DNA from 3 places in the Cohnella algarum genome. Region 3 is predicted to be linked to each of the others. Evidence: riboswitches for the same ligand, from Rfam matches in the RefSeq annotation. Region 3 holds a riboswitch; each other region holds the start of a gene.
The links. Region 3 has a riboswitch for cyclic di-AMP ahead of JW799_RS11620 (HAD family hydrolase). Riboswitches for the same ligand answer to the same signal wherever they lie in the genome.
Positions count from the first base shown of each region.

Region 1: it holds a riboswitch for cyclic di-AMP, as region 3 does, so the genes downstream of both, JW799_RS05305 (hypothetical protein) here and JW799_RS11620 (HAD family hydrolase) in region 3, are expected to answer to the same signal.
Region 2: it holds a riboswitch for cyclic di-AMP, as region 3 does, so the genes downstream of both, JW799_RS02665 (CAP domain-containing protein) here and JW799_RS11620 (HAD family hydrolase) in region 3, are expected to answer to the same signal.

Region 1 covers NZ_JAFHKM010000002.1:1,164,673-1,175,247, reverse strand. Annotated here, with positions in the region: gene rpiB (ribose 5-phosphate isomerase B) at 64-522, shown strand; gene JW799_RS05330 (TIGR01440 family protein) at 563-1,249, shown strand; gene JW799_RS05325 (serine hydroxymethyltransferase) at 1,333-2,580, shown strand; gene JW799_RS05320 (PadR family transcriptional regulator) at 3,244-3,558, shown strand; gene JW799_RS05315 (permease prefix domain 1-containing protein) at 3,574-4,215, shown strand; gene JW799_RS05310 (DedA family protein) at 4,240-4,848, shown strand; cyclic di-AMP (ydaO/yuaA leader) riboswitch at 4,911-5,056, shown strand; gene JW799_RS05305 (hypothetical protein) at 5,211-5,918, shown strand; gene JW799_RS05300 (hypothetical protein) at 5,888-6,364, shown strand; gene JW799_RS05295 (PspA/IM30 family protein) at 6,522-7,187, shown strand; gene JW799_RS05290 (DUF350 domain-containing protein) at 7,277-7,681, shown strand; gene JW799_RS05285 (DUF4178 domain-containing protein) at 7,707-8,222, shown strand; gene JW799_RS05280 (DUF4247 domain-containing protein) at 8,219-8,998, shown strand; gene JW799_RS05275 (MFS transporter) at 9,070-10,365, opposite strand; gene JW799_RS05270 (LSm family protein) at 10,561-10,575, opposite strand, start outside.
Region 2 covers NZ_JAFHKM010000002.1:540,852-551,426, forward strand. Annotated here, with positions in the region: partial or broken gene JW799_RS02640 (sensor histidine kinase) at 1-1,578, opposite strand, end outside; gene JW799_RS02645 (FAD-dependent oxidoreductase) at 1,742-2,314, opposite strand; gene JW799_RS02650 (H-type small acid-soluble spore protein) at 2,405-2,590, opposite strand; gene JW799_RS02655 (hypothetical protein) at 2,590-2,757, opposite strand; gene ku (non-homologous end joining protein Ku) at 2,883-3,755, shown strand; cyclic di-AMP (ydaO/yuaA leader) riboswitch at 4,158-4,299, shown strand; gene JW799_RS02665 (CAP domain-containing protein) at 4,306-5,124, shown strand; gene JW799_RS02670 (hypothetical protein) at 5,250-5,462, opposite strand; gene ligD (non-homologous end-joining DNA ligase) at 5,683-6,570, shown strand; gene JW799_RS02680 (M23 family metallopeptidase) at 7,008-7,895, shown strand; gene JW799_RS02685 (bactofilin family protein) at 7,901-8,350, shown strand; gene JW799_RS02690 (ABC transporter permease) at 8,435-9,244, opposite strand; gene JW799_RS02695 (ABC transporter ATP-binding protein) at 9,237-10,157, opposite strand; gene JW799_RS02700 (hypothetical protein) at 10,282-10,461, opposite strand.
Region 3 covers NZ_JAFHKM010000002.1:2,539,406-2,549,980, forward strand. Annotated here, with positions in the region: gene JW799_RS11595 (coiled-coil domain-containing protein) at 1-195, opposite strand, end outside; gene JW799_RS11600 (hypothetical protein) at 360-572, opposite strand; gene JW799_RS11605 (hypothetical protein) at 790-2,187, shown strand; gene JW799_RS11610 (DUF445 domain-containing protein) at 2,310-3,554, shown strand; partial or broken gene infC (translation initiation factor IF-3) at 3,598-4,088, shown strand; cyclic di-AMP (ydaO/yuaA leader) riboswitch at 4,153-4,298, shown strand; gene JW799_RS11620 (HAD family hydrolase) at 4,449-5,117, shown strand; gene JW799_RS11625 (mannitol-1-phosphate 5-dehydrogenase) at 5,245-6,453, shown strand; gene JW799_RS11630 (acyl-CoA dehydrogenase family protein) at 6,534-7,796, shown strand; one part of gene JW799_RS11635 (IS3 family transposase) at 8,083-9,170, opposite strand; one part of gene JW799_RS11635 (IS3 family transposase) at 9,170-9,638, opposite strand; gene JW799_RS11640 (aldo/keto reductase) at 9,931-10,575, opposite strand, start outside.

The sequences.
Region 1 (10,575 bases), 1.4 Mb from region 3:
CTTTTTCGTCTTTTTTCGAGCTTTTAGGTATAATAAACGTTGGACGAAGAGGAGGTTGTTTACATGAAAATCGCGATCGGAGCGGACCACGCCGGTTATCGCTTGAAGGACGTCATCGTGCCTTTTCTCAAGGCGCAAGGCCATGAAATCATCGACGTCGGCTGCAATTGCGCCGATTCGGTCGACTATCCCGACTATTCCGTGCCCGTCTGCGACAAAGTCGTCAGGGGCGAAGCGGAGCGCGGCATTCTGATTTGCGGAACCGGCATCGGCATGTCGATCGCCGCCAACAAGACGCCGGGCATTCGCTGCGCGCTCGTTCACGACTTGTTCTCGGCGAAAGCGACTCGCGAGCATAACGACACGAACGTGCTGGCGATGGGCGAACGCATTATCGGCCCGGGCCTGGCGGAAGAAATCGTCCGGGTTTGGCTGGAAACGCCGTTCTCGCAGGGCGAGCGCCATGCGGGACGGATCAACAAGGTCAAAGCGATCGAATCGCAGTATTCCCTTCATCCCTAATAAATTCGCAAAGCGGCTTCGAGCCGGGGAGGAATGAGGCATGACGGAAACGGGATCGGAAGCCGTGTCCGGATCCGGGTCGCCCGCGCAACCGGGGCGGCCGGCGGAGGAACAGACGGCGGAAACCGGACGAAACGAAGCCGGGCGAAACGGCGGCGAGCCTTTGGCGGACCGGGTGGAGCGGGCGCTGGCCGAGCTGGTCGCGGCGGGCAAGCTTCGTCCGGGACAGAAGCTGGTCGCGGGCGTCAGCACGAGCGAGGTGCGCGGCCTGCGCATCGGCACCGCGGGCGCGGCCGAAGTGGCGGAGCAGATTTACGAAGGGGTTCGCCGGGTTTGCGAGCGGGCGGGCTTGCACGCGCTTTGGCAGTGCTGCGAGCATTTGAACCGCGCGCTCGTCGCCGAGCGGGCGTTGGCCGAGGCTCAAGGGTGGACGATCGTTTCCGCGGTGCCCGTGCCGAAAGCGGGCGGCTCGATGGCGGCTTACGCGTACCGCCGGTTGTCCGATCCGTGTCTGGTCGAAGCGGTGCAGGCGGATGCGGGCATCGACATCGGCGAAACGCTGATCGGCATGCATTTGCGTCCGGTTGCAGTGCCGGTTCGCCCGTCCGTTCCGTGGGTCGGGGAAGCCCGGGTCACGATGGCCTACGCCCGGCCCAAGCTGATCGGCGGGGAGCGGGCGGTGTACGAACTGCCGGCCGATTCCTCGGCCTCCCGAACTTGCGATTGAGCATTTTTTAAAAAAAGCTAGATGGCGCTGCGCCAACGATTTTTATAAACCGAACCGCTCCATAATCCAAAGGAGGATGCAAAATGTCACAATTGCGCAATCAAGATCCGGAAATCGTCAATGCGTTAAACCTGGAGCTTAACCGTCAACGCAATAACCTGGAACTGATCGCTTCCGAGAACATCGTCAGCGAAGCCGTGCTGGAAACGATGGGCACCGTGCTTACGAACAAGTATGCGGAAGGCTATCCGGGCAAACGCTATTACGGCGGCTGCGAATACGTCGACATTCCGGAAGAGATCGCCCGCAACCGCGCCAAGGAGCTGTTCGGAGCGGAGCATGCCAACGTACAGCCGCATTCCGGCGCGCAAGCGAACATGGCCGTTTATTTGGCCGCGCTGCAGCCCGGCGACACGGTGCTCGGCATGAACCTGGCCCACGGCGGCCACCTGACGCACGGAAGCCCGGTCAACGCGTCCGGCCTGCTGTACAACTTCGTCGCCTACGGCGTCAACGAGCAGACGTTCACGATCGATTACGACGAAGTGCGCAAAGCGGCGTTCAAGCACCGCCCGCGCCTGATCGTGGCCGGCGCCAGCGCCTACCCGCGGATTATCGACTTTGAAGCGCTCGGCCAGATCGCCAACGACATCGGCGCGCTGTTCATGGTCGATATGGCGCACATCGCGGGCCTCGTCGCCGGCGGCCAGCATCCGAGCCCGGTGCCGCACGCCCATTTCGTGACGACGACGACGCACAAAACGCTGCGCGGACCGCGCGGCGGCATGATTTTGACCCGCAAGCCTTGGGCGGCCGCGATCGACAAAGCGGTATTCCCGGGTTCGCAGGGCGGCCCGCTCATGCACATCATCGCGGCCAAGGCGGTCGCGCTCGGCGAAGCGCTGCAGCCTTCGTTCAAAGACTACGCGGCCAACGTCGTCGCGAACGCGAAAGCGCTCGCCGACGAGCTGCTGTCGCAAGGGCTGAACCTGGTGTCCGGCGGCACCGACAACCACCTCATGCTGGTGGATACGCGCAACCTGAACATCACCGGCAAAGATGCCGAGCACGTGCTCGATTCGGTCGGCATTACCGTCAACAAAAACGCCATCCCGTTCGACCCGACGAGCCCGTTCGTCACGAGCGGCATCCGGATCGGCACCCCGGCCGTCACTTCGCGCGGCATGGACGCCGAAGCGATGAAAACGATCGGCGAGGTCATCGCCCTGACGCTGAAGAACAAGGACGACTCAGCCGTTCTGGACAAGGCGCGCGCGATGGTTACGGAGTTGACGGAGCAATTCCCGCTTTATCCGAATTTGAAATACTGATTCGATTGATGCCTCAAAGGCGGCCCGGCGGGCCGCCTTTTTTTCACCCGCGTGACAGAGAGCCCGAGCAAGCCTATCTGCCCTCATTTGAGTAACCATGACTCATCTCGCCGCCTCCGCACGCACGCGAACGATCCAGTTGAGTCGTGACGACTCATCTCGACCCGCCATTCGCAACAAGCCGCCCTCATTTGAGCAACCACGGCTCATCTCGCCGCCTCCGCACGAACGCGAACGATCCAGTTGAGTCGTGGCGACTCATCTCGACCCGCCATTCGCAACAAGCCGCCCTCATTTGAGCAACCACGACTCATCTCGCCGCCTCCGCTCGCACGCGAACGATCCAGTTGAGTCGTGACGACTCAACTCGAACGGCCAGCGAAACAAGCCGCCCTCATCGCACTCATTTGAGTAACCATGACTCATCTCTCCGTCCCCGCACGCATGCGAACGATCCAGTTGAGTCGTGACGACTCATCTCGACCTGCCATTCGCAACAAGCCGCCCTCGATCGGGTTGTCCCAAGGTCGCGACAGGCCGAAAGGGGCAGCCCCTTTTTTTTACCGCGGCCCGAAATAAGTACCTTGCATTTTTAAGTACTTTCCCTTATGATAGCCATGTACCTAAATATATTAAGTAATGTTTGGGCGGGGGCACGCCATTTTGAACACGGAAATGTTGAAGGGGACCGTCGATCTTCTCATCCTTTCGATTATCCAGAACCAGGACAACTACGGCTACGAAATTTCCAAGGCGATCAAGGAACGCACGGCGGGAGCGTTCGAACTGCAGGAGGCGACGCTGTATTTGTCGCTGAAACGGCTGGAGAAGCAGCGCGCGGTATCTTCCTACTGGGGAGACCAGACCCACGGGGGCAGGCGGAAATATTATTCGATCACCGACGAAGGAAGGGCGCTTTTGAACAAGTATATCGAGGATTGGCGCCAGACCAACGAAATCGTCAGTCGATTTATTTGAGGGGAATGAAGGGGCATGGTTTGGCTAAGAAAAGCGTTCAGCATCGGCGATCTGAAATTCGGCTGGATTTTGCTGGTGTCCCTGGCCGTCTGCGCCGCGGTTGGCTACATCGACCTCGTCGACAATCCGGAGGATCAGTTCTGGCTGGCGGTCGGGTATGCCGTCGCGTTCGGTCTCGCCGTATTGTGGAGCGGCGTCAACTACGTCGGCCACATTCGCCTTGCCGCGATGTACCGGAAGATGAACGATATCGGAGCGTATGTGGAACAGCTGGCGATGGGCGCCGAGGACAAGGCGGAATTAAGGAACTACTTGGAGGATTACGCGCAGGATTTGATCCGTCAGGGAAAATCCGAACGGCAGGCGACGGCGGAGGCCATCTCGCAGTTTCAGGTAAAAGAATTGCTGAGGCTGTCCAAGCATACGGATCTGTTTCAACTGCACGCTCACTATTATTTGTTTGGATGGACAGCATGCGCGGCGCTCCTTGTTCTTCTGATCGAACTGACGAAGGGGGTGTTTCCGTCCGAATCGCTGGCCATCCTCCTCGCGGAATCGATCGCTGCCGCTTACGGCGCGTCGTTCGTCTGCCTGTTTTTCGTCTATAAGCTGCTCGACGCCTTTATTTATCGAACGTTGCGAAAGCATTTATTCTAGTATACGGAGCAAGGGGAGAAACCTATGGAAAATTGGATTACCAATATGATGAACGATTTCGGCTATTTCGGCGTCTTTCTTTTGATCGCGCTTGAAAATCTTTTCCCGCCGATTCCTTCGGAAGTGATTTTGACGTTCGGCGGGTTTATGACGACTTACACGAACCTGACCGTCGTAGGCGTCGTCATCGCCTCCACGATCGGTTCCGTCGTCGGGGCCGTCCTCCTGTACTACATCGGCTTTATCATCGACCGCGACCGGATGGAGCGCATTATCGTCAAGTGGGGACGCATCTTGCGGCTGACTCCCGCCGACGTGCACAAATCGTACGACTGGTTTGCCAAATACGGGGTATGGACGGTTTTCCTTTGCCGGATGGTTCCGCTGCTCCGCAGCCTGATCTCCATCCCCGCCGGAAGCACCCGGATGAATTTCAGCCTGTTTCTTTTTTTGACGACCGTCGGCTCGCTTATTTGGAACGTCGCCCTCGTCCTGATCGGCGCCGCCGTGGGGGCTTCCTGGGAGACGATCGTCGGTTACATGGACGTATATTCCAATGTCGTGTACGCGCTGCTGGCCCTCGGCTGCCTGGCCGTCGCCGTATGGTGGTTCAAAAGACGGAAAAAATCATAAAATTTCAAGGCGCAGGCCTTTTTGCAAAAAAAATTTTGACCTTTCTTCATGATGCCGTGTATACTGATAATACGCTTAATTCCCGCGCGTAACGGCCGGGAAGCGGGGGAACCAATCTTTTGGGGCTAATTGGCGCCGATGAGGCGTCATAGGGTACCATCTTGCCCGAGTCCGTCAGCTAACCTCGTCTGCAGTGGATGGGTCAATGCATCTTGCATACATCGTACTTATTGACCCTGTTAGAGGGTCTTTTCTGTCTTTTGCGACCCCTCGCTGGCTAAGCGTGCTTTCCGCCTTGCCGCAAGGGGTTTTTGCGTCCCCTGCCGGCCGGAGCCTATACACTGGGAGAAGGAGGAATTCGGATGTCATCGTCCAGATCTTTTCACAACGTCGGCAGCGCCGCAGCCGTTCCCGGCCAAGAGAATCGAACGCTGCCCCCCATTCTCGGCAAGCTAGGCGTTCGTCTGAACGAATATTACATGAGCCTTATCGATTGGAAGGATCCGGCGGATCCTTTGCGGCGATTGATCGTTCCTTCGACCGGTCAGCTCAAATTTTGCGGCGGATCGGACGGATCCTGCGACGATGCCAGGTACGACGCGCCGGGCTGCCGGCACATCTACCGCAATACGGCGCTGCTTCGCATGCCGGATGCCGTTCGCGTGCGCGAGCTGCGGGGCGAGCCCGCGGATGCGCTGTCCGAGATCGCGGCGGGAATCGACTACATCGCCCGGCGCAAAGAAATCGACAACGTGGCGCTGGCCGGGGGCGACGGTCTCGCGATCGGGAGCGCGGCGCTTCGCGACGTGCTGGAACGGCTTTGCCGCATCGATCACGTTCGCGTCATTCGCATCCATTCCAAACTGCCGCTGTTCAATCCGAAGCGGATCAGCGAGAACGAGGCGCTGCTGCAACTGATCGGCGAATATTCCAAGCCGGAGCGGCGTATTTTCGTGATGGCGACGGTTCATCATCCGCGCGAGGTGACCCCGAGGCGAGCCGGGCTTTCCAGGCGCTTCGGGAAGCTCATGCGATCGTCATGGGCCACGTGCCGATTCTCAGGGGCGTGAACGACAGTTCGGGAACGCTCCGGTCGCTGCTCGACCGGCTGGCAGGCGCCGGCGTCGCGCCGGACGGGTTTTATATTTATCCGCCGGATCGCGACAACCGCTTCTCGCTGCCGCTCGGCCGGGTATACGAGCTTGTGGAAGGGGCCAAGGCCTCGACCAGCGTCCCGGGCAAGAGCGTGAAGCTGGCGATGAACCATCCGTCCGGCAAAATCGAAATCCTCGCGGTCGAAAACCGCAAGGCTTACTTGAAATACCACCAGTCCAAGCACTACCCATACGGCAAGTTCATGATGCTGGAGTGTCCGCCCTCGGCGGTCTGGTTCGACGATCTTCCCGGAAGCGAGCGGTATTGGCCGGTTCCCGAAACGGCCGCGCCCGGGAAGCGTTTCGACGACAGCCCGGGAGACGCGGCCCGGCGTCAGGCCAACCACATCATCGCGGATTGACGGCAGCGAATCGTCGTTCCGATCGGCGGCTTTCTCCGTACGGCGGCGGAGAAAGCCGTTTTTCTGTCGAAGGGCCGTCCTGGCATGAAACCAAAGTCCTCCCCCACGTACTATTGGTTATAAGGCACGGGGAACCCCCTAAGGAGGAAACGCGAATATGTCCATTTTCAAAAGGCTTCGCGACTTGACGCTGTCCAACGTGTACGCATTGATCGAAAAGGCTGAAGATCCGGTAAAGATGACGGACCAATACCTGCGCGATATGCAGGACGATCTGGAGGACGCGGAGAAAGCGGTAGCCGCCCAAATCGCCCTGGAAAAGAAATTCAAGCAGCTGTACGAGGAGCAGGAAGCGCTCGTTCAGAAACGCGAAGAGCAAGCGAACATCGCCGCTCAGGCGAAGAACGTCGATCTTGCCCGCCGGGCGCTCGAGGAGAAGAAAGCCGCGGCCCAGAAGGCTGCCGAGTACAAGGCAAGCTACGATCAAAACAAGGCCTCGGCCGACCGCCTGCGCGAGAAGCTCGACGAGATGCGCAAGCAGTACACCGACCTGAAAAACCGCCGCGAAACGCTCGTCGCCCGGGCGAACGCAGCCAAAGCGCAGGCCGAAATCAACAAAGCGATGGCGGGCTTCGGTTCCGATACGGCGCTCGCGGGGCTCAAGCGCATGGAAGACAAGGTTATGCAAATGGAAGCCCACGCCGAAGCGACCGAGGAGCTCAACGGCGCGAAAGGCAAGTCGCTTGACGAAGAAATTGCGGCTCTCGGGAAAGACAAAGAGGTCGAAGACGAGTTGGCGGCGCTGCTGAAAAAGTACGAATGAAGGTAAAAGCCCCCTCGAGGGGTTCCTTCTTTTTATCGCCCTGAATAAACCGATGCGCAAGTTCGCCAATCGGAAGGAGAGACGGAACGTTGACGTTCAACGAAATCGTAGGGACGCTGATTTGGACGGCGGCAGGCGCCGTTCTGCTGTTCGTCTTGATGGGGGCCGACTCCCTGCTGACGAAGTACAAGGACATGGAAGAAATGAAGAAGGGGAACAACGCCGTCATCGTTCGCTTTGTCATGAAGCTGGGAGCGCAAGGGTATATTCTGTCCCGTTCGATCGCGACGTCCGATCATTTGGCGGAAGCTTTGCTCGTGTCCGTCGTATCTTTCCTCATCTTGTTCGTGCTGGAACGGGTGGTCGAATGGGCGCTCGGGGCGATCGGCGATTTGCGTTTGGCGGAAGGCGTCAAGAACGGAATCGTCGGCCACGGGCTGATCGCCGGCACGCTGCATGCGGTCGGAGCGCTTATTATCGGAGCCTGCCTATAATGGATAAGAAAGGAGGCTGCCAGCGATGAGCTTGTTGAAACGCGTGAAAAACCTGATTCGCAAGCCGGAGCCGCCGAAAGCGGAAAAAAGCGTGCTGTCGCTCGGGCCGGGCGACGTTTGCGAAGTATCGCTTGTCACGTACCAGGTGGCGGGCCGAACGAAGCCGCTTAGCCGCAATGCGGTGTGGCTGACGCTGCGGGACGGGGCGGCCGTCCGTTATTTGTCCGTCGAGGAGCGGGCGACCCGGCAATTCGGCCTTTACTCGGCGATTGACGGGCGGCTCGATTCGATCGACGAGGTGCCGACCGAAATCGAGCTCGACGGCATTCATTATCATTTGGAAGAGCGCTACTCGTCCCGGATTTCGGCAGCCGGCCAAACGCCTTTTTCCGAAACGGGCGGGGAGCTGTACGTGTGGCAATATCAATCCGACAACCGCAAGCTGCTGCGCGTCGAGTGGCAGGACGGCCGGTTTATGCTTTACGAGGGTGAAAGCGTCCTTCCGGCCGATGTCGAGTGGCTTCGGGGGACGGCGCAATGAACGCGTCCCTCCCGCGGTGGACGCGGTACTTGAACCTGGCCGTCATCCTCAGCCTTGCGATCGGGCTCTTGTCCGCTTGCGGCAGCGTCAACGTCGAGCAGACGTATCCGCTCGAGTCGGTCAGCGGGGAAGGCAACCAAACGTCCTACGTATACCGCGCCGCGGGGGAAACCGTGCCCGAAGTCGCGAATGCGCTCGCGGAGCAAAAGAAGCCGCAGCAAATGTCGGCGGAGGATGCGGAGCGCATGTTCCTCGTTTACGCCGACCAGATCATCCACGTGCAGCAGGACCCGGATCAACCCGACGATACGCTGGTCGAAGTGGACAGCGCCGAGTACGTCCGCCAAAATTACAGCCCGTCCTTTCTGGAGGGGTACCTGCTTGCGAGCCTGATCGGCGATCTTTTCGACTCGAAAACGAGAAGTTACGGCAACTATCGGGGATATTCAAGCAAAACGACGAACCCGCCCGCGAGCGGCTCGTATCGCGCGCCGACCGCAAACGATACGAAAGCGGCACCGCCGTTGACCGTGGAGAAGAAAGGGTCGATTTTCAAGCGAAGCGCGACCGCAGATACGGGAGGCGTCGGCTCCGGAGGGCTGTTCAGCAAAAAGAGCGACGGTTCGTCGTCTTCCTCGGGCTCCGCGGGAACCATTACGAGAGGAAGCGAAGGAAGCGGCAGCAGCGGCAAGTCGTCGTCGAGCTGGACGAAACCCCGGAAGTCGAAAGCTCCGAAGACGAAGATAGGCGGCTTCGGCCGGGTCAAGCGAAGGTGACCCGGTGCCGGCGGCCATTCGCCTTGCCTTCTAGTCCGTCATGAAGCGGATTAGGAGGTTTTTTGCGTTTTTTAGCCGGGACTCGGGAGGCGGGAACGCCGGCGTTCCGGCTTCTCGGACCTTGTCCGCCGGTACGGGGCGGGCGCCGCCGGCTGGCCCAGCTTGCCGCGCAGCAGCCACCAGACGAGCAGCGGGGAGCTGCCGAAGACGAGCAGCAGGCAGTTGACCGCAAGCGGAGAGGGACGGTAGGAAACGACGGCGATAAACGCGATCGTCCCGATCAACCGACCGGCATTGAGGGCGAGTTCGCGGGTGATGACCGATTCCACCCGGCGTTCGGCGCTTTCCTTGTCCTGGCCGATCAAATCGAACACGAACGAGACGACCGGTATCGTATACAGCGGCATAAACAGCGAGGTGGCGATCCCGAAGACGAGCAGCGTCGCGTATCCGACGTTCCAGAACAGGGGCAAAATCGCCAGGCTGAGCATCAGCGCTCCCGAAAACAACCCCCATTTTCGATACGCGGGCTTGTACATTCGACCGATGAGCCAGAAGCTGACGAGTCCGACGGCGGACGTATACAGCGTATAATTGCCCAGACGAAGCTCGCTTCCGGTGGAGATATACACAAGCAGCGTGATCATAAAGCCGAAGATGCCTTCGCGCAAGCCTTGGGCGACCATGGCGAGAGTGACGGTCCTCCATGGATTGCTCCGATCCCGCAGGCGCTTGAGGCCGAGCGACCACTCGTAGCTGCCGAGCCTGGGACGCCTTTTCAGCAAAAAAGACAGCAGCACCCCCGCGATGAAAACGCCGACCGATATGGAAAAAATAAGCCGGTAGCCGTACGTGCCGCCCAGACGGGCGATGACGATCCCCGAAAGCCACGGCGCAAGCATGCTCGATCCCGAGCCCAGGAGACCCGCCCGGCCGTTGAAGCGGTCCCGGGAATCGCGGTTGGTGGCCTCGAAGTAAATGATGTTGTAGGCGAGCCAGAATAAGCCGGACGAAATGCCCTGCACCGTTCCGAGCAGCGGGATGAAGCGGACGGCGCTCGGGCCGAGCAGCAGCACAAGGCCGTAAAAGGCGGCGGCAACGGCGATGCCGATCCTTATCGCGCCAAGCTTGTCCCCTTCCTTCACCCATTTCCCCGCCAGCCAGAACGTCAAAGCCATCACGATCTGGTGGACGACGGCAAACCAGCCGATCATCGTGAGGTCGTTTTTTATTTTCCATAAATAGACGTTGACGAAAGTGGACGAGAGCGCGTTGGCGCTGACGAACAGTCCGTTCACTCCAAGGAGCAGCCATTCCTGCCGCGCGTCCCGCAAACTCGCCGAAGATTGCCGGGTTCCATCGGCCATTTCCGTTCCTCCTTTGCTGATGAGCTGCCGAGGCGGCGCGCTGCGCTGCAGCAACTCTCATAAGGTTTGTCAGAACGGAGAAAATCATGAACCGCAATCGCAATACCAGAAATTGCATGCCCGGCCAAAGCGGCGGGGCGGGGAAAGCGCGCCCGGGAAGCGGGGCGAAACCGGCGAGCCCGGACGCGGTTTTCGTCAGATGAGCAGCGT
Region 2 (10,575 bases), 2.0 Mb from region 3:
CTCGGCGCGAACGAAGCCATGATCCGTGAATTTGACGGCGTTGCCGATCAGGTTGACGAGAATTTGCCGCAATCTTACCCGGTCGCCGTACAACCGGTCGGGGATCGTCCCGTCGATCGCGCTTTCCAGCCGGATCCCTTTTTGCATGGCGTTGACCGCAAACAGGTTCAAACATTCCTCGACGCAGGCGCCAAGGTGGAAATCCGAATTTTGCAGGCCGATGCCGCCGGCCTCGATCCGGGAGAAATCGAGAATGTCGCTCATGATGCGAAGCAGGGCCTGGCTGCTTTTCTCCTGGAAACGCAACAGCTCGCGCTGGCTTTCGTTGATCGGCGAGTTCTGCAGCAGCTCGTTGATGCCGACGATTCCCGTCAGCGGCGTTCGAATTTCGTGGCTCATGGCGGCCAGAAACCGGTTTTTGGCGGCGCGCGCGACTTCGGCCTCCCGCTTTGCCCGAACCAGTTCCAGCTCGGTCGCCCGCTCCTCGGTAATGTCTCTTCCCGCAGCGTACAAAAGCAGCCGATTTTCCTGGATCAACGGGAAAAAGGTACCGGAAACCAGCATCTCGTTCCCGAACCGGTTGACCAGATGGAATTCCACTTGCTGGGGCTCGGACAGGCGGAGAGCCAGGCTCGATCTCAATTCCAGCTCCATCCGCTCCTGGGCGTCGTTCACGAGCTTGACCGGATCGATCCCCGAGAAATCTTCCTCCGAAAAGCCGAGTCTCTCGATCACGGCCGAATTGACATGAACGACGCGTTGAACGAGAGGATCGTAACAGACGACCATGACCGGCGAATTTTCGAACAGGGAGACGAAGCGGCTTTCGTGTTCGGCGGCTTTTTTAAGCGCATGCCGCTTGTCGAGAAACATGCTCGTCCAACCGGCCGCAACGACGAATAAAACGCTGGCGCCGATCCCGATCGCCGTTTGCCGCTCATGAAGAACGGCCGGTCCCGGCCAGGAACCGTCCTCCGGCACGAAGCGGGCTCCGGCCATGGAAACGTAATGGGTCGCAATGATTGCAAGACCGAGCAGAACCGCCCCTAATATACGGGACTGGATCGGGATGCCGCCGGGATAACGCGCGCGGAACAAAACGCGTACGGCCATATACGAAATGCCGAAGGCGAAAAGCGCGGAAATCGCGATCGAAAGCGGCTCGTATTCGATTTCCTTCGGCATTTTCATCGCGGAAAAGCTGATGTAATGGAGGACGAGGATATTGAACCCGATCTGCAGGCCGCCGATCGCCAGATGCCGCCGGCGGATCTCTTTTTTCGTCAAGATATGCATCGCCCAATAGGAGGAGAAAACGGACAAGGCGAAGGATAAAATCGAGGAAGACACGCAATACGCGACGGGAAAATCGATATGAAGGGCGCGCATGCCCGTATAATGCGTGAACCAAATAGCCTTGCCCATGACGAGGGAAGACGCCGACAGCAGAAGGCCTTTATTTTTTCCCCTTTTGATAAAAAGATGGAGGATGTTCAATGAAATAAAAGAAAAAACGAGCGCGATCGTTATGGAGAACAGCACCAAGAAATCATTGTAGTGTCCGGTATCGTGTTGCATAGGCGCAGCTCCTACAATATTCGTTTGTATGCCTAAATCTTAAAACGCTTATGGTTAAAAATCAAACCCCAAAGTTAGGCGATTCGGCCGGGTTGAATTGGAACGAAAAAAGAAAAAACCAGAGACTCGTGTCCCTGGTTTCGCGAAAGCGGAAAGATCGAATTTACGCTTGCTTCATCACGTCGTGGTCGACATAACGCTCGCCGTTCATTTCGCTGATCACGTTGATCGCGACTTTGGCCCCGTCCCCCGCCGTAATGATCGTATGCATGCTCGCGCCCGCAACGGTTCCCGCCGCCCAGACGTTGTCGAGGCTGGTTTTCCCCTCGGGAGTGGCATCGATAATCGTCTTGATGCGGGGCTCGGTGCCGGGCTTCGTGCGAATGCCGCTCGCCTCCGCGAGATCGGCGAACATGCCGGTCGCTACGATGACGTGCTGCCCTTCGTACGAAGCTCCGCCCTCGGTCTCGACGGCGATGAAGCCGTCGCCGGCGGTTATTTTTACCGCTTTGTCCGTGACGAATTCGGTTCCGTGCTGCGCCGCCTGCTTTTTGCCGGTTTCGACCAGATCGGGCCCGTTAATGTTCGCGGCTCCGTAGTGGTTTTCCAGCCATGCCCGTCTCGTTACGCTTTGATCGTTGTCGATGACGAGCGTTTTTTTCCCCGCTTTGGACGTGAAAATGGCCGCGCTCGCCCCCGCGGGACCTCCGCCGATAATGACGATATCGTACGACATAGTGAATTCTCCTTCCGCATGGTAATGAAGATTGAAAGATTGCTCTTCCTTATCATACCATTCGGAAAGACCGCTTTCAAAAGCCCGACGTTACGGCCGGCCCTCTTCCAGCCGTTCCACCGATACCGTCAGCGTATTGAGCGGGTCGGATCCGACCCGCACGGTCGCCATTTCGTTCGCGACGTCGACATTTTCGATCCATACCGATTTTCCGCCCAATTGCACGGCAAACATGTCTTCGGATTCGTAAATTTGCTTCGCCCGCTTGACGTCCATCAGGGTCTGTCCTCCTCCATCGTGTCGGTCGTCGTTTCCTCGATCAGTCCGTTGTGGACCGTCACTTGCCCGCCGCCGAGCCCTTCGTTGATCATTCGGTCGACATCCATGTCGTATTCGTCCTTGCCTTCGTAAATGGAATCGGTTTGCTGCGGATTTTCCGCCATGTCCTTTTCCCCTCCTTGAGCGAAACAATAAAAACTTGCTTTAAGTTCCCCCGAGGGGTTTGATTTGATGCAAACGCGGGGAGGATAACAAAATCAAAAACGTTTCGGATGGGAGTGAAATCGCGATGCATACCGTGTGGAAAGGAGCCATCAGCTTTGGCCTCGTTCACGTCCCGGTGAAAATGTTTACGGCAACCGAAGATAAGGACATTCACCTCAGATATATCCATAAGGAGTGCGGGACTCCCATCTCGTATACGCGCAGCTGCCCCCATTGCGACCGTCCGGCCGAATGGGAAGAAATCGTTCGGGGCTACGAATATGAGAAAGGGCATTTCGTGCTGTTCGAAAACGAGGAGCTGGAGGCCGTAAAGCCGGAAAATACGCGAACGATCAAAATTTTGGATTTTGTCGCCCTGGAAGAAATCGATCCGCTTTATTTTCAAAAAACGTACTATTTGTCGCCCGATCAGGCCGGCGCGGGAGCCTACAGCCTGCTGCTTGAAGCGATGCGGGATTCGGGACGGATCGGCATCGCCAAAGTGGCCATTCGGAGCAAAAGCAGCCTCGCCGCCATCCGGGCGGTGGATAACTGCATTTGCATGGAAACGATGTTCTACCCGGACGAAATCCGGTCGCTCCAGGCCGTTCCGAATTTGCCGCAGCAAGCGAACGTGAACGACCGGGAGCTCGATATGGCGAAAATGCTCATCGAGCAGCTGTCCGCGCCTTTCGAGCCGACCAAATATACGGACGATTATCGGGTGGCGATGCTTGAGGCGATCGAACGCAAAGTCGCGGGCAAAGGCGTGGACGTCGTCACCGCGCCGGCCGCCGAGAGAACCAATGTCATCGATTTGATGTCGGCGCTGCAAGCGAGCCTGGAAGCGGTGAAGTCCGTTCCGGCGGACAAAGGGGCAGCGAAGGATGGGGAAGCTCCGGCGGCCCCGAAGCGGCGGACGGCCCGTGGGCGCAAAACGAAGGAGACGGCTCCGTAAGCGGGCGTATGGCTGACGCTGCTCGCCGAGTTCTCCCGAAAGGTGGATGCCGTTTACTGCCTCGCTCTGACATAATAGCGGCCTCCAGGGGCCGCTATTTGCCCGCAGTTCGGGAAATTCCTCGAATAACGGTCTCTCGCGACCGTTATTTCGGATGACGCATCCGTACCCGGGGTCACGCTCAATCAAATGTCGCTGTGCTCGCTGCCCCGCGATCCGGCGATGCGCCCGAATTTTTCGCCCTCATCGCCTCGCTCGCCCCGCCATCCGGCCAATGTGCCCGAATTTTTCGCCCTCAGCGGCTATCCGGGACGCCATTTTGTACGCGGCGTCTTATTTTTCCTGCGCTTCCATACCATTATTTATAGAATGAAATAGAGTCGGAAGATTGATAGAATGTTAAGCGTTCCAAAGCCAAAGTCTGCAGAGCAGACGCGGGGGAACCAAGTTTTCGGGGTGAAGCCGCTAATCGAAGCTATTGCGGCAGGGGCGCTCTTTGACCCGAACCCGTCAGCTAACCTCGCAGGCAAAACAAAGGGAGGAATGCTTTTTGTTCAAGAAGGGAAGCAAACGTTGGGGTACTCTGGCTCTTTCCGGCGCTCTGGTTACGGCCTTGTCGCTGCCGGCCGGCGCTGCATCCGCAGCATCCAATGCCGACGTGAGCGTGCATACTTTCAAATATACGATCAATAGTTCCGATTTGAACGGTCTGCTTAACGGCATCGATCTGGACAGCTTGCTCGACCAAATCAAGCAAGGCCTGTCGCAAGGCACCGTGACGAAGCCGACGGCTCCGTCCGCGCCGTCCGCCGACAACGGCAATTCCGGCTCGAACGCCGGCTCCGGCAATGCGAGCGGCGGATCGAACGGCAGCGCCGGATCGGGTGCGGGCAATGCCGGCTCCGGCAGCGCGGGCTCGGGCAACGCCGGTTCCGGCAGCAACGGCTCCGGCACGACGAATCCGGGCACCACGAACCCGGGCTCGGGCTCGACCGTCCAAACATCGCAATACGCCGCGGAAGTCGCCAAGCTGGTGAACGCGGAGCGGGCGAAAGCCGGCCTCGGCGCGCTTGCGATGGACAGCAAGCTGTCGGAAGTCGCTCTTGCCAAAGCCAAGGACATGTACAATAAAAACTACTTCAGCCATACTTCGCCGACGTACGGCTCTCCGTTCGACATGATGAAGCAGTTTGGCGTGTCGTTCAACTACGCGGGCGAGAACATCGCGAAGGGCCAAAGAACGCCCGCGGAAGTCATGAACGCCTGGATGAACAGCTCCGGCCATAAAGCGAACATCCTCGGCCAAAACTTCACGAAGATCGGGGTCGCTTACTACAACGGCGTATGGGTCCAAATGTTTATCGGCTAATCGCCGCGACGAAAGCAAAAGGCTGCGCAGCCGCATGAGGCGGGGCGCAGCCTTTTTTTTCATGTCGGCTTAACCGAATCCGTTCGTCCGCTTCGCCATCGGCATCGAAATCCGGCTTTCGATTTTCACCCAATCCACGACAACCCCAAAAAGCCCGCAATTCCGCAAACGAGGGCTCCGATCCGATAAGGCAGGTACGTTCTTCCTTCGGGCTCCTTCGTTCCTCTCAAGCGATGCACCCAGCTCCGGAACCATTCCGGATGCACGGCGATGAACAGAGCCGTTCCCGTCCAGAACACAAGCAGAAGCAATACGGCGGCGGTCAGCGGATTGCTCAAGGCGTTCACCTCATTTTCGAAAACGTTCGGAAGGAAAAACGCGAAGCTCCGTCATCCGGCAAAGCCGCGTCCTTGCTCCCGCTATGTTCGGTTTATGCAGGCAAAACGCCGCTTGTGCATGCCGGCGAAAATGTTCCGGCGGATAAAACGGCCGATTTTGGCGTATATTTTCGGAAAAGGCCGGTTGCCGACAATCCGCCGGACAGACGAGGAGAAAGCGATGCCGCAAAACGTTACGTTAACGATGGGCAAGGACGAACTGAACGTTTCCCACCCCGACAAGCTGCTATGGCCGGAGTCCGGCATTACCAAGCTTGACTATGTTCAAACGCTGGCCCGCCTCTCGCCGTATTTGCTCCCGCACAGCCAGGGACGATATTTGACGACGATCCGGTATCCGGAAGGCATCGCCGGCGAGACGTCCTTTTATCAAAAAAATTGCCCGCGCCCCGCGCCGCCGTTCGTCCGCACGGCCAAAAACGGATCGATCGAGTACATCGTGCTCGATTCGCTGCCGACGCTCGTCTGGCTCGGCAGCTTGTACAGCCTCGAATTCCACGTGTCGTGCGAGCGGATCGGCGAGGAGCTGCCCGACCGTTGGATGCTCGATATCGATCCGTCCGTCGAGGAGGAGCCGCGCCTTATGGAAGCGACGGACGCCGTGCTGGACATGCTGTCCAGGCTCGGACTCGAAGCGGTCGCGAAGACGTCGGGAGCGACGGGCGTGCAGGTCGTCATGCCGATCGAGCCCGGCCCGACGTTCGACGAGCTGCGGGCTTTCGGCAAATTCGTGTCGGAATATTTAACCGCCATGAAGCCGAACATGTTCACGGTCGCCCGCATGAAAAAAGACCGCGGCACGTTGATTTATCTCGATTACTTGCAGCACCATCCCGGGCGCACGCTGCCCGTTCCGTACACGCCCAGAGCGCGTCCGGGCGCGCCCGTATCGACGCCGCTCACCCGCGACGAAGTCCGCCGGGACGTGAAGCCCGGGGACTTCCACCTGGGCAATATCGTGCGGCGGCTGGAGACGGTCGGCGACTTGATCGGCCGCTGCAAGCCCCAGCCGCTCGGGCGCGTGCTTCAGTCGCTTTCCACGTTGTAGCCCGAGCCGCCAGCGATTCGCGCCGCGCGCAGCAAAGGCGACAGCATTCGCGCAAGCGCCCGGGCCGCGAACCGCGTCGAAACGTTTCCGGATCGACTTCGCGGCTGTCCCGCAAATCCCGGACGAAATCCTCCTGCGATAATCGCGGGCCGCAAAATAATAGAACGCGAGGCCGGCGATATTCAAGCACAGAACGGCGTCGCCGACTGCAGTGCGAACAGGAGCGGCAAAACGCACAGCCAACCCCATCCGGCTCCCTATTCGGCTCGCCCCCCCTAAAGCGCTCCGCTCGCATAGCTTGGACTCGGGCCTGGCCGGCCTTCGTCGGCCTTTTCGAACAAAAACTTCAGGTATGTTCATAACCTTGCAAGAATAAATAGCAATAGAGCGCTCAAATCGGCAAATCCCCCAAATCTTCGGTCTGGAAAGGAGAGGAAATGGCCAAGCGTAAAAAAAACGTCAAATGGTCGCTGCTCGTCATTCCGGAACCGAGCCGTTCGGCCAAACAATATCATCTTTCCCGCAGGACGATGCTTCTGCTGCCGGCCGCGGCCGTTTTGGCCGCAGCCGGCTCTCTGATCGCCCTCGAGGCCCGCTCGGAGCTTCGCCTGCGGGCGCTCGAAGGCAAGCATGCCGAGGAAGCCGGCGCGCTGTCGTCCGCGCTCGCGGCCAAGGAAAAGGAACTCGCCCTGCTGAAGCGGGAGCTGGACCGCCTGGCCGGCGAAGCCGCCGCCGCAAAGGCTTCCATGCGGCTGCGGAGCGAAACGCCGCGGCCGGACGCGGCCTTCGATCGGCGCGACAGCGGGGCCTCCTCGGCCGCTGCAGCCGGCGGCGCTCCCGTCGCCAAGCTGTCGCTCGAGGACGCCGCCGCCGCGGCCGGTTCCGATCGGCCGCCGGACGAAACCTCGGAACCGGACGAAACCTCGTTTTCTCCTTCCGCGTGGCCGACCGATTCGAAGCGGCTATCGTCCGGCTTCGGGTACCGCAAGGATCCGTTTACGGGAAAATCCGCGTTGCATGCCGGCGTCGATATTTCCGGGGAAATCGGAGATCCCGTCTACGCCTCGGGGAGCGGCACCGTAAAAGAAACGGGCGAAGACGGCTCCCGCGGCCATTATATTATCCTCGCCCACGGCGGCGAAATCGAATCGTGGTATTTGCATTTGGACGAAATCGAAGTGAAGCAGGGGGATGCCGTACGGCAGGGCGAGCAGATCGGCCGGCTCGGCAACACGGGAAGGAGCACCGGGCCGCACTTGCATTTTCAGGTGGTCGAGGACGGCGAGGCGGTCAATCCGCTGCCCTATATCGCAAAGGAGGATTGACGGCCATGCTCAATAAGTCCAAAAGCCCGAAGGGCGCCGCCGATACGTTGATCGGTGCGGGCACCGAAGCGGAAGGCGCGCTCAAGACGCCGACCGGCCTGCGCATCGAAGGCGAATTTCGGGGCGAACTCGAAAGCGAAGGAAACGTGGTCATCGGAAAAACGGGCATCGCCCGCTGCAGCATTCTGGCCCGCGACGTCACCATTGCCGGCAAAGTGTTCGGCGACGTTTGGTCGAGCGGCAAGCTGACCATACTTCCCGGCGGGCATTTGGACGGCAATGCGCAGACGGCCCTGCTTATCGTGCACGAGGGCGGCTGCTTCAACGGAACCGTTCGAATGGAGCCGTCCGAAGGCGCCGCCGCCCGCCTTCAGCCCGCGGTTTCGGCGCCGGCCGGGCCGCAAGCGGACCCATCGGCGGAATCGTCGGGCAAACGGGACAAAAAGGCGGTCTGACCGCCGACGAAGCCAACGCGAAAAAGCCGTCCCGTTCGGCGGCGATTGCCTGCCCGAAGGGACGGCCGGAACGAATGGCTTTCCTTAGCCCGCCACGTCGCGTTTGCGGAACACGGTCCAGGAAATCAGGTTGAAAATGACGAAGTAAACGGCCAGCACGGCGAGCGAGAAGCCGAACGTTGTCGGGTGATTCGGCAGCGGCCCGTTGCCCCCGTCCAAATAATTCGTCAACTGCAGATGCGGGAACAGCACGAACTTGACCCAGGGTTTGTCCGTCAACGACAGCAGGCCGCTGAGCATGCTGCCCGACAGCAGCAGGAAAATCGACAAGCCGATCGCCAGCCCGCTGCTGCGGAAAGCCGCGGACAGCATGAATCCGAACGTCAAAATCACGAGCTGGGTAATGAACAACAGCAAATATCCCGTTGCCGCGTACGCCCACGGAGACCCGCCCGCCAGCGGCGACGATTCGGGAATGAATCCCGCCGGGGATGCTTCGTATCCGAAGATCGCCGCGTTGATGACAAACGTCGCGACAAAGCAAAGCGCGCTGAACAGCAGGGCGAACAGCACAAGCGAAATAAATTTCGAGAGCAGGATGGCCGAGCGGCTCCACGGGCGAATCAGCAGCAGCTTGATCGTTCCCCACGTGAACTCTCCGGCGACGGAATCGGCTCCCTTGACGACTGCGAAAATGGTGATCAGCTGGAAGACGACCGACGTTTCCACCATCATCATATCCCAGTTCGTATAGCCTTCGGTGCCGTCCATGAACGCGATCAGGGCGCTCATCAGCAGCGGCGTCAGCACGATGAAGGCCATCATGATCCACGTCCGGGGTCGCCGGTAAATTTTCATGTTTTCATTTTGCACGAGTTTCCAGAAATTAGCCAATCGAATCACTCCCCGTCACCTCGAGGAATTGGTCCTCCAGCGATTTCGTTTTCTTGCGGATGCCGTAGACGTTGATCCCCGCTTCCACCAAGCGGCGGTTGACGGCCGCGACCATGCTTTTGTCCGCCGTTACGCTAAGCAACCCGTCGACGATCGTTCCCGCGCCCTGGCCTTCGAGAACGCCGAGCGCCGCATCGGGATGATCGACCTCGAACAGCACGTCTTCCGCCGCTCCGGACGCTCCGGAAGCTCCTCCGATGGAACGGATGTCCAAAATTTTGCCCTGCTGCAAAATGGCGACCCGGTCGCACATCAGCTCCATCTCCGAAAGCAGATGGCTCGAGACGAACACGGATGTTCCTTCTTCCCGGGCCAGCACGCGCAAATAATCGCGCAGCTCCCGGATGCCCGCCGGATCCAGACCGTTCGTCGGCTCGTCGAGGATCAGCAGCGAAGGACGGTGCAGGATCGCCTGCGCTACGCCGAGGCGCTGCCGCATGCCCAGCGAATATTTTTTCACCTTGTCGTGAATCCGGTTTTTGAGGCCGACCAATTCGATCACTTCGTCGATCCGCGCCTTGGTGACGCCCGGATTCATGCGGGCGAAGTGCACCAGATTTTGATACCCGGTCAAAAATTTGTACATCTCCGGATTTTCCACGATGGCGCCGACCTTGGAGACGGCTTGCTGCCAGGACGATTTTACGCTGTGTCCCGCAATCGAGATATCCCCGCCGGTAATCGAAATCAATCCGACCATCATGCGGATCGTCGTCGTCTTGCCCGACCCGTTCGGACCGAGAAAGCCGAACACTTCTCCCGGATACACGTCGAGCGAAACCCGGTCGATGATCGTGCGGCCGCCGATGCGCTTGGTCACTTCCTGCAGCCGGACGACTGGTTCCTGAGACATCGTTTCCCCTCCATTTTCCTGCATGCGAAATCGATAGCACCTATTTAAAATAGTTCATTTATGCCCGACCGTCACTAGCCTTAGGGCTAAGTTTCGCGACTGGCCTCGGGGCTAATCGTCGGTTTCAGCTTTCTCCGGAAGCGAGCTCCTCACCCCTTTTGGCGCGTTCGACCGCCTCGCAGCTCAGGCAAACGCCGAGCGGAACGTGAATTTTGTAAAATCCGGTCAAAAACAGCCGATGGGCCGACTCCTTGGGCAAAGACTGATTGCACCGCACGCAAAAAAACCGAACCCCTTGCTTCATGGACCTTCTCTCCTTTTGTCCCCGCATGATCCGCGATACTAACTGTATCAAAGAAAGGGTAACGAGGAGAGCGAAATTTGTCAAGAAAAATCGAGCGAAATTGTCGTTTTTTCG
Region 3 (10,575 bases):
CTGCAAGGAAAGAAATCCGTTATACGCGGCCTGCAGCTTGGCGGCTTCCGTCTTCTCCGTTACCGCGAGAAGCTTGTCCCACTTGGCTTGGGCCGCGGCCGTAAATTGCACCGTCGCGGCGTGCGACAAGGGGGCGAACGCGCTGACCAAACCGAAAACGAAAAGTGCTGCAGCAATCCATTTTCTCCAGTTCATGCTTGACTCCTCCAATCGATTCGTTGAATTTGGCAAAGCAAAAAGCACCTGCCGGAAAAGCCGAACGGCTTCCCTACAGGTGCTTCCTCGTAAGGTGATGCGAACTATTGTTCTCAGTTTAGACGATCGAAAACGGGATGTCAAGCGCTTGTCCGGGCGCGTGCCTATCTTTTTCTCAATTCGAAAAACTCGCAGCCGGCCCGGGAATGATAGGCCAGATCTCCGACGCCGGACTGGACGACGACCGTCCGTTCGTCAAAGCGAACGATGACGCCGCCGGAATCGACGATATGGTCGTCTTTGAACACGCGGACGGCGGCCCGCCGCTCTTGCGCCTCGGAAAAGTCGGGATCGGTCAGCAGCTTGCGATTGATCATGGCCGGGCTTGCCTCCTTAGGAATCGGTAACAGGAGAATACCAGTTTCCGGGCGGATGCACAAGGCCCGCAAGTCGCCAAACCAGCTCCATAATCAAGCTGTACGCGGAGATCCGCTTGATCCTTCGCGATACGAGCATCGCGACTATCGAAATACATTTATTTTTGTTCGCCTACATACACTGTATCACTTTCCGAAGAAGGATCGTGATGCGAGGATGGACATTGAACTGACGGCCCTGCATTGGGTGTATCTGGCGTTCATCGTCTTCATTCTGGTGCTGATGGCCAGGCGGCGCGACACGGTCATGCTTTGCGTAATCGGCGTCTTCGCGCTCGGTCTGATCGCGACCGAGAGCTTGACTCGATCCGTATCGGGCATCTTCAACGGCTTTATTTATGCGACAAAAGAGCTGGCCGGGACGATCTTCATCATTTCCATCATCGTGTCGATGAGCCGCGTCATGATCAAGACCGGCATCAACGAGCTGATGGTCGCGCCGCTGACGCGGTTCATTCGAACGCCCGCGATCGCGTTTTGGGGAATCGGCATCATTATGCTCGTTTCCTCTTTCTTTTTTTGGCCGTCTCCCGGCGTGGCGCTGATCGGGGCGGTGCTGCTGCCGGTCGCTCGGCGGGTCGGGCTGCCCGCGCTCGGCGCCGCGATCGCGATGAACCTGTTCGGCCACGGCATCGCGCTTTCCGGCGATTACGTCATCCAGGGAGCGCCGAAGCTGACCGCGGATGCCGCGGGTCTGCCGGTATCCGAGGTGATGGAGGCGAGCGTGCCGCTCGTCATCGTCATGGGGGCCGTCACGACGATCGCCGCATTCTGGATGATGCTGCGGGATCAGAAAAACGGGAAGTGGCGGGACGGCCTGGTCGCTTCGGCGGACCGTTCGATCCAGGCGTCGGACGAGCGGATCGCCCTGCCGCCGCGCGTCCGGCGATGGGCGGCCGCGATCATTCCGCTGCTGTTCGCGGCCGATGTCGCCGCGATGTTCGCTTTCGACCTGCAGGGGGGCGACGCCACCGCGTTGATCGGGGGCACCGCCGTCATCATCCTCATCGTTCTCGCGCTGCTCGCCCACCGCGGCGAAGGGCTGGAGGAGACGACGTCCTACCTCGTGCAAGGCTTTCAATTCGGCTTTAAAGTGTTCGGTCCGGTCATTCCGATCGCCGCCTTCTTCTATTTGGGCGATGCGGCGTTCGCGGAGCTGCTCGGCTCGCACTTGCCGGCCGGTTCCCACGGCATCGTCAACGACCTCGGCGTTGCCCTGGCCGAAACCGTCCCGGTCAACGGCATCGTCGGCTCGATTACACTGACGGTCACCGGCGCCATCACCGGGCTCGACGGCTCCGGGTTTTCCGGCATCTCGCTCGCGGGCTCCGTGGCGAACATGTTCGCCACGGCGATCGGCTCCGGCGCGGCGACGCTGACGGCGCTCGGCCAGGTGGCCGCCATTTGGGTCGGCGGCGGCACGATCGTGCCGTGGGCGCTCATTCCCGCCGCGGCCATTTGCGGCGTCAGCCCGTTCGAGCTGGCCAGACGCAACCTGAAGCCGGTGCTGATCGGCCTGGCCGTCACAACCGTCGTCGCGATGTTTCTCGTTTGAGGCGGCCGGCGGCTTGAAGGCATGCGGACGACCCTGTCGCGGCTTCTTCCCTGCCCTTTGATCATGGAAGGTTATTCCGGGTAAAATAGAAGTTATACATCCCGGAATAAAAGGAGCAACCGATGGCACGAGAAGCGAAACATACGGCGGCGATATCGCTTGGCATCATGGGAGCGGGGTTTCTCGCGACGTTCCCGGCGGACGGACATTGGGCGGGGGCGCTGCTGCACGGCGGTTTCGAGGCCGGTCTCGTCGGCGGCCTGGCCGACTGGTTTGCGGTAACGGCCCTGTTCCGCAAGCCGCTCGGCCTGCCGATTCCGCACACCGCTTTGCTCCCCCGCAACCGGGACAAGGTGGTCCGTTCCCTGATTCATGTCATCGAGAACGAATTTTTGACGAAAGAGAGCATCAAGCAAAAGGCGGGAGAGCTCCGCATCGGGGAGAAGCTGCTCGAAATCGCCGAAGGCCGGCTTCCGGACATCGTCCGCGCGGCGGTCCTGCTCGGCGACTACGGGCTGAAGCATCTGCCTGCGGAGCGCCTGGCCGCGTTTGCGGCGGGGGAGCTGCGGCGAATCGCGGAGAAGGCGGACGCGGCCGCCGTTCTGCGGGCCTTGCGTAACGAGATTTTGGAGCGGGGGTACGAGGAGCGGGCGCTGGACTTTTTGCTGGACAAGGCGGAAGACCTCGTTTCCTCGGATACCGCCCGCTACCAGCTCGGAAGCATGGCGGCTTCGGCACTCGGAAACCTTCAGGTGAACGGCTTGATGGGGTTCGCTGTCAACGCGTTCGTCGGATTTATGAGCGAGGACAAGCTGGGCTACATGCTGCAGGGCGCGATTCTGGGCAAGCTGCGGGAGATGACCGCCGACGAGGGGCACCCGCTGCGGGTGCTGCTGCTTAACGAGCTGCGGCGCGCGCTGATCGATCTGGACCGCAACGAAGCGTTGATCCGGGAGCTTGACGGCGCCAAGTCGCGCCTTCTGGAGCAATGGGACGCCGAAGCCTATCTTCGGCGCTGGATCGAGGAGCTTCGCGACCGGACGCTGGAATGGATCCATAGCGAGCGGTTCGAGCGGGATTTCGCGCTGCCGCTGCTCGCGAAGCTGATCGAGCGGGTAAGAGGCAACGAGGAGCTGTTGAATGCGTTTCAAAACTGGACCCAGACGCAAATTTCCCAAATCGTCGAGCGAAACCACTCCAAAATCGGCAAGCTCGTGCAGGAAAATCTGGACAAGCTGGACAACGATACGCTCATCGCGATGATGGAGGACAAGCTCGGCAAAGATTTGCAGTGGATTCGGGTTAACGGGGCGGTATGCGGCTTTTTGATCGGGCTGGCGCTCGAGGGCATCAATTTGATGTTATAGGTGCTATAATCGAGTCATTATCGAGGCCGGAGGGAACGAGCGAATGCTGATCATGAACGAGAAAATCAAAGCTTCCGAAGTCGAGCTGACGGGCCTGGACGGAGAGGCGCTGGGCATCGTCCCGCGCGCGGAGGCGTTGGAGCTGGCGAAGCGGCTGAAGGCGGACCTGGTATGCGCCTCGCTGCTCAGCAGCCCGCCCCTTGCAAGCTGGTTGCCCGGGGGCAGGCGAAGCAGGAGCGGCAGCAGGAGAAAAAGCAGGACCGGGCGGAGGCGCAATCGCTTAAAACGAAGGAAATTCGCCTCACTCCGCACATTGAAGACCACGACTACGAGACGAAGCTCCGCCAGGCGGAGAAGCTGCTGCAGTCGGGCCGCTCCGTGCAGCTTGTCGTTCGTCTGACGAACGCGAAGGAAGGGCAGCGGGCGAAGGAGCTGCTCGAAGCGATGCTCAAGGATTTGCAAGGCGCCGGAACGAAAAAAACGGCCGTGCAAACGAGCGGAAAGCAGGCGGCCGTGCTTGTACTGCCGCGATAAATTTATGTAAGAAAATCTGACTTAAGCGTTTACAATCCTTTACAAATGATAAATAAGACGGTATAGTGGTACTACGCTTAGTTTCCGGCTATATAGGTCGGGAAGCGGGGGAACCAGTTTTTGGGGCGAGTCGTTCGTCTTTTCGATGAACGTAGGGTACCATCTACCCGAGTCCGTCAGCTAACCTCGTCAGCAGGAGATGGGTCATTTCTTTGCTTATAACCAAGTAGAGTGAGGGCCCCCGCACGGTAGGGCTCTTTTTGTTTTATGATGGCCCCTGTTTTTTCTCCTATATCCGTTTCCCGCCGTTTTCCGCCGCTCTCGGACGATAAGCGAAAATGAAGGAGGGAACCGCGAAACATGATCAAAGCTCTTATTTTCGATTTCGACGGAACGATCATCGACACGGAAACCGCTTGGTACGTCGCTTTTCGCGAAGCTTACCAGCGGTATGAAGTCGATCTCAGCCTGGAGATGTACTCCGGATGCATCGGAACGAGCTTGCACGCCTTTAATCCTTACGAATATTTGATGACGGAATTGAAGCTTCCGATCGATCGGGACCAGTTTCGCGTTTCCGTTCAGGAACGCCATGCGGCGCTTATGCTTCAGGAAGCCGTCCGGCCCGGCATTCTGCATTTTCTGGATTCCGCCAAGGCGGCCGGCCTGCGAATCGGCCTGGCCTCCAGCTCGGATCGGGCCTGGATCGACCGGCACCTGGAACAGCTTAATCTGAAGGAATATTTCGAAGTCATTCGAACGAAGGACGATGTCCGGGAGGTCAAGCCGAATCCCGAATTGTACCTTCAGGTGCTTGAAGCGATGGGCATTGCAAACGACGAAGCCGTCGCGATCGAGGATTCGCCCAACGGCGCGCGTGCCGCTGTTGCCGCAGGACTGCGCTGCGTCGTCGTCCCGAACGAAATCACGCAAAGCCTGGAGTTTCCGGAGCTTCCGGGAGCCATCTGGGCCAAATCGCTGGAAGAAGTCGTCTTCGAGTCGCTTTTGACCGGTTCGCCCGTCCGCTAAACCCGGCGGCGGCGAACTTGTCCTAGAGGCGGGGGCGAAAGCTCCGCACCGTCAATAAATTGAAAATTCAGATATTATTTTCACCGTAAAGGCTGGGGTTTTTGATAAGGGAGAGGAGAGAACGATATTGAAATCAAGGAGAGCCGTCCATTTCGGAGCGGGCAATATCGGCAGGGGACTCGTCGGGTTGCTGTTGTCGCAGTCGGGGTATGAGATCTGTTTTGTCGCCCGCAACGAGAAACAGATCGAGCTGCTGCAGCAAAGAAAACAGTACACGGTCACCTTGGCCAACGAAAACAGGGATACGAACGTCGTGCGCAACGTATCGGCCGTCCATGTCAAAAACGACAAAGCCTTGCGGCAAACGATCGCCGAAGCGGACTTGGTCACGACGGCCGTCGGCGCTTCTTCGCTGCCTCATATCGCGGAGTCGCTCGCCAAAGGCATCGCTTTCCGCCTGCGGGAAAACAAACGGCCATTAAACGTCATCGCCTGCGAAAACGCCGTCGGGGGCAGCGCACAGCTCAAGAAGCTGGTGTACCGCCATCTGGATGAGCAGTCCCGCGAACGGGCGGACCGTTACGTTTCTTTTCCCAACTCCATCGTCGACCGGATCGTTCCGCAGCAAAAAAACGAAGATCCGCTCGCGGTGCAGGTCGAGCCTTTTTTCGAATGGGTCGTTCATCGTTCCGGCAATATGGGCGATATCGGGGATATTCGGGGCATTCAGGTCGTCGATAAGCTGGAGCCGTATACGGAGCGCAAGCTGTTCACCGTAAATACGGGTCACTGCGTTGCCGCTTATTTCGGCTACTTGTCCGGCTATCGGACGATTCAGGAAGCGTTGAAGGATGCCCGCCTTCGCTCCAAAGTCGAGAAAGTGCTTCATGAAACGGGAGAAATGCTCATTCGAAAGCATGGCTTTAACGAGTTGGAGCATCGAAAATACATCCGCAAAACGCTTGAACGGTTCGCCAATCCGGCGCTGGCCGACAAAGTGATTCGCGTCGGAAGGTCGCCGCTGCGCAAGCTGGCGCCGAACGACCGCCTCGTTCGCCCCGCGCTCCAGGCGCTGGCGCTCGGGGTCGAGGCGCCGCACCTCGTCTCCGCCATCGCCTCCGCCTTGATGTTCGATTACGAGGGCGATCCGGAAGCGGTAAGGCTGCAGGAGTTGATCCGCAAATACGGCGTCTCCCACGCGCTGACCGGAGTGACGGGAATTCCGGAAAAAAACCGGCTGCACGCCCTCGTCGCCGCCGAATACGGGAAAATGCGGCAGGCGGCGATGCGGCCGCCGCTCGGGAATATGTCGACGCTCGGGAATATGTCGAAATGACATCGGCCTTGGCCCGGTATTATACTGGGCTAAGGCTTGTTTTTTTGCAGATTATAACGACAAGGGTGAGGCCGGTGTTTTTGGAGGACGACAGTTGGATACGCTCGGTGCGGGAACGCTCCGGGCCGATGGAGAGGGCGGGCGAGCTTGATTCCGATTTGATCGAAGCGATCTATGAGGAAAAGCTGTTCAAGCTGTTCGTGCCGGAATCGATGAACGGCGCCATGACGCCGCTGCCCGAGGCGCTCCGCGCGTTCGAACGGGCGGCGTGGATCGACGGGGCGCTCGGCTGGGCGGTGACGATCGGGGCCGGGGGCGGTTTTTTCGCGGCGACGATGGATCAGGAGAGAGCGCGGGAGCTGTTTTCGGCGCGCGAGGCGGTCATCGCCGGAAGCGGCCTGCCGACCGGCCGCGCCGTGCGCGCGGAAGGAGGCTATCGGGTGTCGGGGCGCTGGAGCTATTGCAGCGGGGCGTTGTACGCGAGCTTCTTTACGGCGAATTGCGTCGTTGTCGCGGCGGAAGCCGGCGAGGCCGGGGCGGATAGAGTAGGTGGAGCTGACGGGGCCGGTGGGGCCGGGGCGGAAAGGGATGACGGAGCTGGCAGGGCCGGTGGAGCCTGGGCAGAAAGGGATGACGGAGCTGGCAGGGCCGGTGGAGCCTGGGCGGATAGGGTTGGCGAAGCAGACGGGGCCGGTGGGGCCGATGCGGGGAGACCGCCGCTTGTTCGCTCGTTCGCTTTTCTGCCCTGGCAGGTTGAAGTGATTCGCGATTGGAACGCCTTCGGACTTAGGGCGACGGGCAGCCATACGATCGTTGTGAACGACGCGTTCGTCCCGGACGACATGACGTTCGACATTATGGAGCCGCCGCGGCTTGCGGACCCGATTTACCGGTATCCGTTTCTGCCGTTTGCCCAAACGTCGTTCGCCGCCGTCGTCCTGGGCATCGGCCGGCATTTTCTGGACGAATGCGCGGGATTTGCGGACGAGCGCAAAGCCGATTGGGAGGCCGTCAAGCCGCGGAAGTTGGAGCTGCTGCTGTCGTCGCTGGCCGAATGGCGGCGGGAGGTCGACGCGGCTGCCGATCGCTTCCATGCGGCGGCGACCGAGACATGGGCCGGCTTTTTGCGGGCCGGCGCGCTTTCCCCCGAGGCGGAACGGCTTGTCGGCCGCCGCAGCCGGGAAGCGGCCCGAACCGCCGTCCGCGCGGCGGAGGCGCTGTTCCCGCAGCTCGGCATGACGGCGCTGCGGCAGGATCACCCGCTCAACCGGACGTGGCGGGATTTGCACACGGCGGCTCAGCACTCGGTGCTGCAGCCGGACGGCGATGAGGAGAATATCTGACGAAACCTTCTCCGCCAAGGCGGGATCATTAAAAAGAATCGCCAGGACGGGCGCGGGGCCTGCCGAGCGATTCTTTTTTAGTTTAAACTCTTCACCGTGCGAAAGCTGCTGCTCGTTTGAACCGCCAACCGCATGCAGCCGAACGCATTTGAGTAAAAATGACTCATCTGCCCGCCACCGCACGCCCGCTGCCGATCCAGTTGAGTCGTGGCGACTCATCTCAACCCTCCATGCGCAAACGGTATTTGTCAAGATAGTTGTCGCGATTCCTTAGGGAAAGTAAATGTTAAGATAGCGATTTTTTTGCAGCCGGAATAAGCGTCACTTTTTCAGGATTCAGCCAGACTTCATCTTTCAGGCTCCAGTCGCGAATGGTGCCAGACCAGCGATTAGGGTTTCTGGCTTTTGCGGCCAAATAAATCTCCTTGCGTTTCTCAAACACTTGGTGTGCTAATCCTTCATGCCGCTGGTTAGGTGTAATAAAATTCAGTCCGCTGTGTCGATGTTGTTCGTTGTACCAGCGAACAAATCGCATGACCCATTCACGCGCCTCTGACAAGGCCTTAAAGCCTTCCGTTGGATAGCCAGGACGGTACTTGCATGTGCGGAAAATCGATTCTGCGTAAGGGTTGTCGTTGCTGACGCGTGGTCGGCTTCGAGAGGGGGTAATGCCCAAACTGTACAGGGTCTCCAGCAACGTGGCCCCCTTCATCGGGCTTCCGTTATCCGAGTGAAGCACAAGCGGCTGCCGACGAATCACGCATTGCTCTCGCACGACCGTACGACGGATCAATTGACTGGCATGCTCGGCAGACTCTTCTTCCCAAATCTCCCAGCCTACAATTTTACGGCTGTACAAATCCAGGATGAGATACAGGTAGAAGAACAACCCCTTCACGGGCCCGGGCAACCAAGTGATATCCCACATCCATACTTCATTCGGGCCGCTCGCAGCGTGGCTGGTGATGGGTTTAAGGGTGCGTTTCTTGCTGCGCCCGCGATGGTGCTGCTGATTGTATTTATGCATCACCCGGTAAAAGCTGGACTCGGAGGCGATGTAGGTTCCTTCATCGGCCAGCGCCGGCACAATCTGGCTTGGCGGCAGGCTCCTGTACGGCGGCTGCTGAAGAACCTCCAGCACCTGCTGCTCTTCTGCATCGCTTAGCTTGTTAGCGGGTGTCGGCCGTTTGGCGTGAGGGCGTCCGTCTACGGTACCGCCTTGCTTGCGCCAGCGTTGCAGCGTTCGCTGAGTCAGTCCGAGCTCTCGGCAAGCAGCCGCTTCTCTTGCGCCGGCAGCAACGGCTTCTTGAATCAGTGTAAGGGCATGCTCGCGATCTGAGGCACTGATCATTCGTCCTCTTGGTCCCCCCAGATCGCTTGGGCCTTTTTTCGCAACACCAACAAGGCGGCGGCTTCGGCGAGCGCTGCTTCTTTGCGCTTAAGCTCTCGATTTAATGCCTTGTTCTCTTGCTCTTTCTCGCGGAGTTCCTTCTGAAGCCTGTTCGCTTGCGAGACGATTCCGCCATTGGCTTGCATACACGCATCCCGCCATGCTTCCACCTGCTCAACAAACAGCCCTTTTGTCCGACAATACTCTGCCAGTTCGATTTCGCTCAAACTTGCGGTTTCGACGACGACAGCGAACTTCTCCTGCGTACTCCAACGTTCGGGCTGTACGTCATCACCGGGTATCATACCTTGTGCTTTTGCCGCCTTCTTCCACTTAAATAAAGTCGTCTCCGATAGACCGATTTCCTTAGCAAGCCGACTGACCGGCTCGTTGTACGGGGGCATCATACGCTGTACAATGCTTTGCTTGAATTCTTTGGTTACGGGATTCACGTTCTCCACCTCGTCCTCGTTTCTCCTCACTATATATTCAATTTGGGGGTACGACAACTATTCTGACAGAGGGGGCAAATGGCCCCACGAACTTGAGTAAAAATGACTCATCTGCCCGCCACCGCACGCCCGCCAGCGATTCGGTTGAGTCGTGATGACTCATCCCAACCCGCCAAACGCATGCGACCGTACGCAGTTGAGTAAAATTTACCCATCTGAATGCCTTCGCACACCCGCTAACGATCAAGTTGAGTCGTGGCGACTCAACTTGGACCCTTCATCGCGGGGCGGCTTAAGGAATCCGCTGCCCGCGGGCGCTCACGTACAATTTGTACCATTCCTCGCGCGACAGTTCGACCTTCTCGGCGTCTTGACAGGCGCGAATCCGCTCCGGATTTTTCGTGCCGATAATCGCCTGAATGCCGGCCGGATGCTTCAGCAGCCAGGCGAGGACGATCGCTTCCCGCGTCGTGCCCTTCCGCTCGGCGAGCCGGGCGACCATCGCCGCGGTCTGCTGGACCGATTCGCTCTCGCCGTCGATGTTCCGCCCCGTAAACAACCCCTGGTCGAGCGGGCCCCATGCCTGCAACTGAATGCCCTCCAGGCGGCAATATTCCAGCGTGCCTTCCGGGAACGTGTCGTCCTTCGCCACGAGGCGGTTCAGATGAACGCCCTGATCGAGCCAGCCGCAATGCTTCAGGCTGAGCTGCAGCTGATTGACGATCAGCGGCTCGTCCAGAGAAGCTTGCAGCAGCCGAATTTGCCCCGCGCTCATATTGGATACGCCGAACGCGCGCACCTTGCCGTCCCGCTTCAGGATGGTCAGCGCTTCGGCTACTTCTTCCGGGTCCATCAGCGGGTCCGGCCGGTGCAGCAGCAGGATGTCGAGGTATTCGACGCCCAGCCGCTTCAGGCTCCCGTCCACGCTGTTCAAAAT